DNA from 2 places in the Modestobacter sp. SYSU DS0657 genome. Region 1 is predicted to be linked to the other one. Evidence: predicted binding sites of a transcription regulator. Region 1 holds the regulator's gene; the other holds the start of a gene.
What was found. The regulator LexA, encoded in region 1, represses DNA repair genes until DNA is damaged. The targets are predictions, from matches to a motif close to TCGAACANNTGTTCGA.

Region 1 (3,202 bases):
GCACGACGTCCTGGAGGTCGTTGCGATCGAGGATCGCGTCGACCACCGCGCGCCGGTCCTCGTCCGGCGCCAGGTCGCCGGCGATCGACCAGAGCGTGTCGCCGGGCTGGACCACCACCGTGCCGGCGCCGGCCAACTGCAGCGCGGGCTCCCCGTCGGCGACCACCGCGAGCGTGCCCACCGCCACCCCCAGGCCGACCGCCACCGACAGCGCCGCCACCGCGCGCCGGCCGCGGCGGGTGAGTCGCAGCGGCAGCTCCGCCCACTCCCCGGCCGACGGGCACGGAGCGACGGCTCGGGGCGGGCCGCAGTCGCCACCGCGGACGGGCCGCGCGACCGCGCCCCCCGGTGAGGACATCGGCCGCCCACCAGGACGCACCTGCGAGCGGCGGGCCGGGCGGGGCCCGACCCGGCCAGCGGACCCCGCCCGGGCGGTCGGCGCCGGCGAGACCAGCCGGAGCGGCGGGCGGAGCGGGGCGACGGTGGTGTCCGGGTACTCGGCGATGACCATCGGTGCACTCCTCACAGCAGGCACCCTCGGGTGCGACCTCGAACGCCTGTTCGATTCGAACGTCTGTGCGATGTCTACCGCACGGCACCGACAGGAGTGCACCGACACGGCGCGTGTTCGAACACGTGTTTGAACACCCGCCGTCGAGCCGCTACCGTGCGCAGGGAGACCACGACGGCGTCCCACCCCGCCCCGGCAGGCGGGATGCCACCGGGCAGCTGCGCGCGCAGCCGGACGAGGAGGACACATGGCGGTCGACGGCCGGACGGCGGACGAGCGCAAGGGGTCGAGCCGACGCAGGCGCCCGGCCGGGCAGGCGGCGGAGCCCGCAGCGGACACCGGGGGTGCGGCCGTGCGCGAGTTCCCCGACCGCGGCGAGGCCGGCGACGGGCTCACCCAGCGCCAGCGCCGGGTGCTGGAGGTCATCCGCGACTCCATCGAACGCCGGGGCTACCCGCCCTCGGTCCGCGAGATCGGCGAGGCCGTCGGCCTCTCCTCCGCCTCCTCGGTCGCCCACCAGCTCTCGGTGCTCCAGCGCAAGGGCTGGCTGCGCCGCGACCCCAACCGGCCGCGCGCACTGGACGTCCGGCTGCCGGGCGAGCAGGGCGTGACCGCCGGTGCCGACGCCTCGGCGGATGTGCTCGCCGCCGCCGGTGCGGGCAGTGGCGTCGACGAGGCGGGCGCCCCGGCACCCACCTACGTGCCCTTGGTGGGCCGCATCGCCGCCGGTGGCCCGGTGCTGGCGGAGCAGGCCGTCGAAGACGTCTTCCCGCTGCCGCGCGAACTGGTCGGCGAGGGCACGCTGTTCATGCTCAAGGTGACCGGTGACTCGATGGTCGAGGCCGCGATCTGCGACGGCGACTGGGTGGTGGTCCGCCAGCAGCCCACCGCCGAGAACGGCGAGATCGTCGCGGCGATGATCGACGGCGAGGCGACCGTGAAGACCTACAAGCGCCGCGACGGGCACGTGTGGCTGCTGCCGCACAACCCGGCCTACGCGCCGATCCCCGGCGACGACGCCACCGTCCTCGGCCGGGTCGTGACCGTGCTGCGCCGGGTCTGACGCCACCGTCGGCCGCCGGCCGGGTCATTCCCGCCGGCGGCCGGTCACTCCCGCCGGCGGCGGATCTTCCCGCCGATCCAGACGAACACGGTAGCCACCCCGGCCGCGATGATGCCGGCCGTCACCGGGGCGACGCCGGGAGCCGCGGTCACCAGCTCCCCGGTCGGTCCCGCACTGGGAGCCGGATCGATCGGGGTGCTCGTAGCCTGCTCAGCCGGCACCGGAACCAGGGTCACCGGCGCCGGCAGCCCCTCGCTGGTGACCAGCAGGTCGCGGTTGTTCGCCGCGAAGGTGATCGCCTCACCCTGCGGCGAGTCGGGGAGGGCGATCCGGCCCGGCGCGCCGGACAGCGCGCCGGGCACGTCGGAACCGGTCAGCGTCCAGACGTAGGCGTCGGTGTAGGTGCGCAGGGCGATGCGCTGCCCGTCCGCCGACACCGCGCCCCCGGTCACCAGCAGCTGCCCCGCGCGGCCGACCGGCCCGCCCGGCGTGCCGGTCAGGGTGAGGCCCAGCCCGACCACCCGGGTCATCGGCACCGTGGCCCCGTCGGCCAGCGGCGCATCCGGGCGGTACACGCCGGAGGCGCCGAGCACCTCCTTGGTCACCAGGTACGGCGTGCCGTCAGGCGCCAGCAGCAGTGCCTCGGCGTCGTGCGCCCCGTCCGGGTAGGTGAGCCGGGTGAGCGTGGTGCTGCCGTCGGGGCGCAGCCCGATCAGCGCGACGGTCTCCCGGGCGGCGTTGTTGTCCCCGATGTCGGCCAGCCAGACCGTGCCGTCCGCGGCCAGGGCGAGGTCCTCGGGGTCGTACGGGTCGACGCTCCCCGACCGCACCTCCGCGACGGCGCAGGAGGTGTCGAGGACGTAGACCTCCGCCCGGTCACCACCGTCGTTCATCGCCAGGAGCGTCTCCCCGGCGCTGGCCAGGCCGGAGATCTCCGGCAGCCGCGGGTCGGTGATGGTGCAGCGCGTGCTCGGCGCGGCTTCCTCGGCGAGCGCCGCCGATGGCGGCAGGACCGCGAGCAGGACCGCCGCGGGCAGGGCGAGGAGCGCCCCGTCCGCCAGGCAACGGCGGCCGGCGCGGCTACGCGTGCGGCCGGCCCACTCTGGCACGGACCCAGCGTGACACCACGACTGCGTCGAGTGCGTGAACCACGCCCAAGAGCACGATGCCGACGGCCGCTCCCACCACTGCATCGGTGACCCAGTGGAAGTTCAGCGCCACCATGGCCACTCCGGTGGCCACCGGCCCCAGCACGCTGAGCAGCCAGGCCGCCCGCTGCAGGCGGGGCTGCAGGCCGTACTGGACCACCTGCCAGCGGGCCACGCCCCACATCAGCACGGCGTTCGCCACGTGCCCGGACGGGAAGCTCTCCCCGCCCCGGTGGAAGTACGAGCCCGGATAGGCCGGGGCGGTGCGGCCGGTGCCCCACTTGAAGGCGTAGACCGCTGCCGTCAGCAGCGCGAGGGCCAGCAGCACGCGCACCAGCGGGGCCACCGTGCGCTGCCGCCAGAAGAGCCAGCCGACCAGACCGAACAGGACCAGCAGGATGGTGACCCGTCCGCCGGTCTGGGTGAACGCCCACACCGGCCAGTAGGCGGCGGAGTCGCGCAGCCCCCAGGAGCCGACCT
Region 2 (3,202 bases), on a different contig from region 1:
ACCGAGGGTTGACGACGGCGTCCGACCGGGGCGACCAGCCGGGGCTCACCGGCCGCCTCGGGACCGTCCACTCACCCGCCGGCGGCAGACCGGCTCAGCAGGGGGGACCGACGTGCACACCGACGTCCGGGCGCAGCGGGGCTGCGTCCGGACGCGGGTGACGAGCAGGTCAGAGCAGGGGTCCGATGAGGATCTCGGTGCCGTCGGGGCGCCAGGTGCGCCATCGGCCATCGGGTTGTCGCTGGACCCGGAACCCGTGGTGGACCTTGGTGTGGTGACGTTCACACAGCAGGGCTGAGTTGTTCAACGACGTCTCACCACCGTGCAGCCAGTGGATGAGGTGGTGGACGTCGCACCACCAGGTCGGCGCACCGCACCCGGTGAACACGCACCCCTTGTCCCGCCGCTCCACCGCCTTGCGCAGTCCCGGGGTGACCACCCGGTGGTCCCGACCCAGGTCCAGTGGAGTGCCGTCGGGGCCCATCACGATCCGGGAGATGCTGCCGTCGCACGCCAGCCACCGCGCCCGGGCGGCGGAGATGCTGGCCCCGAATCCGGTCTGCGCGGCGCCGGGGCCGGTGGCCGGGTCGACCGCAGCGTCCAGGTCCAGTTGCAGCACCACGTGCGGCTTCACCGTCCGCAGCGTCGGCAGGTTGCCCGAGGCCAGCTGGTTGTCACACACCTGCACGAACGCATCAGCCTGCTGCTGGGACCGGTTCCGGGTGTCCCCCTTCGGCCGGTCGGCCTGCACGTGGGACTCGATCGCGGCCTGCACCTTCTCCCCACCCACGGCATCCAGCTCGAACCGACCCGTGACGCTGCCGTCGGCGTGCTTGACGATGGTGAACCGCCGACCCTCCGTCGGGTCCGGCTCCGGCCCGTCAGGATCCAGGGCGTCCTCGAACAGCTGCACCGCAACCTTCAACGACTCATGTGGCGCACCGGCGGCGATCACCGCCCAGGTCCGGTCGAACTCCGCGAGGTCGATGCCCTGCTCGTGGGCCTTCGCCACCTCACCAGGGCCGACCCTCTCCGCCAGCACGTTCACCTGCGCCGCAGTCACCACACCGGCCGCGAACCCCTCGGCCAGCACGGGGAAGTGCTCCAGCGCCCGCCCAGACCGCACGATCCGCGACGCCTCGACCGGCGCCAGCCGCACGTGCCCGATCAACCACGACCGCATGCTCTTCAGCCCGTCGCGCTCCGCCGCCTGGGTGGCCTCCGCGTGCCGCACCGTGCGGGTCAGCTCCGCAGCCACCCGGTTCGCCACGGCCACCAGCAACCCCGTCCGGTCCAGCACCTCACCATCGGTCAAACCGTGCAGGCCCTCGGCCGCGAGGGCATCCAGCGCCGACGTCAACTCGCTCACCGAGCACCTCCCGTCGATTCGAACGTGTGTACGAAGAATGCCGGTCCGAGCGGCCGCCGACAGCACGAATTCGCAGGTCAGAAGCCTGTCCACAGATCAGTCGGAGGCCTTGACAGGCGGCCGGTCGCCCCCGGGCGATCGCCCGATGTCGAGAACACGCAGCCGGTTCCGTCCCCGGGGTGTCCGCGGCCACGATGGGCCGCAGCACACCGAGGAGGACCACGATGGCCAAGTACCTGCTGCTCAAGCACTACCGGAGCACGTCGAAGTCGCTCGACTGCGCGCCGATGGACCAGTGGACGCCGGACGAGGTCTCGGCCCACGTCCAGTACATGAGCGACTTCGCGACGAAGCTGACCGAGACCGGCGAGTTCGTCGACGGCCAGGCGCTCGCGCCCGAGGGCCTGTGGGTGCGGTACGACGGCGAGGGCCGCCCGCCGGTCACCGACGGCCCGTTCGCCGAGACCAAGGACCTCATCGCCGGCTGGATGGTGATCGACGTCGACACCCAGGAGCGGGCCGTCGAGCTGGCCGGCGAGCTGTCGGCGGCCCCCGGCCCGGGCGGCGAGCCGATCCGCGAGTGGCTGGAGCTGCGGCCGTTCCTGGGTGCGCCGCCCACCGTCACCGAGTGACGTGGACGACGTCCTGCTCCGGGGTCTGATCCCGGGGGTGATCGGCGTCCTCGTCCGCCGCGGGGCCGACTTCGCGGCGGCCGAGGACGCCGTCCAGGACGCGCTGGTCGAGGCGGTGCGCAGCTGGCCGGCCGACCCGCCGCGGGATCCGCAGGCCTGGCTGGTGACCGTGGCCTGGCGCCGGTTCCTCGACGCGACCCGGTCGGCGGCGGCCCGCCGCCGGCGCGAGGAGCTTGTCGACGAGGAGCCGGCGCCCGGGCCGGTGCCGTCGGCCGACGACACGCTGCACCTGTACTTCCTGTGCGCGCACCCGTCGCTGACGCCGTCGTCGGCGGTGGCGCTGACCCTGCGCGCGGTGGGCGGGCTGACCACCCGCCAGATCGCCGCCGCGTACCTGGTGCCGGAGGCGACGATGGCCCAGCGGATCAGCCGGGCCAAGCGCGCCGTCGCCGGCGTCCGGTTCGACGTGTCCGGCGACGTCGCCACCGTGCTGCGGGTGCTGTACCTGGTGTTCAACGAGGGCTACTCGGGGGACGTCGACCTGGCGGCGGAGGCGATCCGGCTGACCCGGCAGCTCGCGGCGGTGGTCGACCACCCGGAGGTGGCCGGGCTGCTCGCGCTGATGCTGCTGCACCACGCTCGGCGGGCGGCCCGCACCGCGGACGACGGGAGCCTGGTGCCGCTAGCTCAGCAGGACCGGCGGCTCTGGGACACCGCGCTGATCGCGGAGGGAGTCGACGTGCTGCAGGCAGCGCTGGCCCGGGACCGACTGGGCGAGTTCCAGGCGCAGGCGGCGATCGCGGCGCTGCACGCCGACGCCCGGACCACCGAGGAGACGGACTGGGTGCAGATCGTCGAGTGGTACGACGAGCTGGCGAAGCTGACGGACAGCCCTGTGGTGCGGCTCAACCGCGCGGTGGCGGTCGGTGAGGCGGACGGCGCGCGTGCGGGTCTGGCGGCGCTGGCGTCGGTGGACGCCTCGGTGCCCCGCTACACGGCGGTCGAGGCTCACCTGCACGAGAAGGACGGCGACCTGCCGACGGCGGCGCGGCTGTACGCCAAGGCCGCGGCGAAGGCACCCAACGCCGCCGAACGCGACCACCTCACCCGGCAGGCGGCCCGCCTCAACTCCCGATGACTTCTGCGCCGACCCGGAGTCCGTACCGGGAGACGACCGACCCGGAGGAGATCCCGTGCCCAC

Region 2: the regulator LexA is predicted to act here: its motif matches at 1,388-1,403, upstream of ACI79A_RS08595 (DUF222 domain-containing protein).

What each region holds. Positions count from the first base shown of each region.
Region 1 covers NZ_JBJHAG010000009.1:15,442-18,643, reverse strand. The annotation lists gene ACI79A_RS07790 (LysM peptidoglycan-binding domain-containing protein) at 1-511, opposite strand, end outside; gene lexA (transcriptional repressor LexA) at 759-1,574, shown strand; gene ACI79A_RS07780 (hypothetical protein) at 1,619-2,683, opposite strand; gene ACI79A_RS07775 (phosphatase PAP2 family protein) at 2,655-3,202, opposite strand, start outside.
Region 2 covers NZ_JBJHAG010000010.1:51,565-54,766, reverse strand. The annotation lists gene ACI79A_RS08600 (MarR family winged helix-turn-helix transcriptional regulator) at 1-12, shown strand, start outside; gene ACI79A_RS08595 (DUF222 domain-containing protein) at 170-1,369, opposite strand; gene ACI79A_RS08590 (YciI family protein) at 1,594-2,001, shown strand; gene ACI79A_RS08585 (RNA polymerase sigma factor) at 2,003-3,139, shown strand; gene ACI79A_RS08580 (VOC family protein) at 3,195-3,202, shown strand, end outside.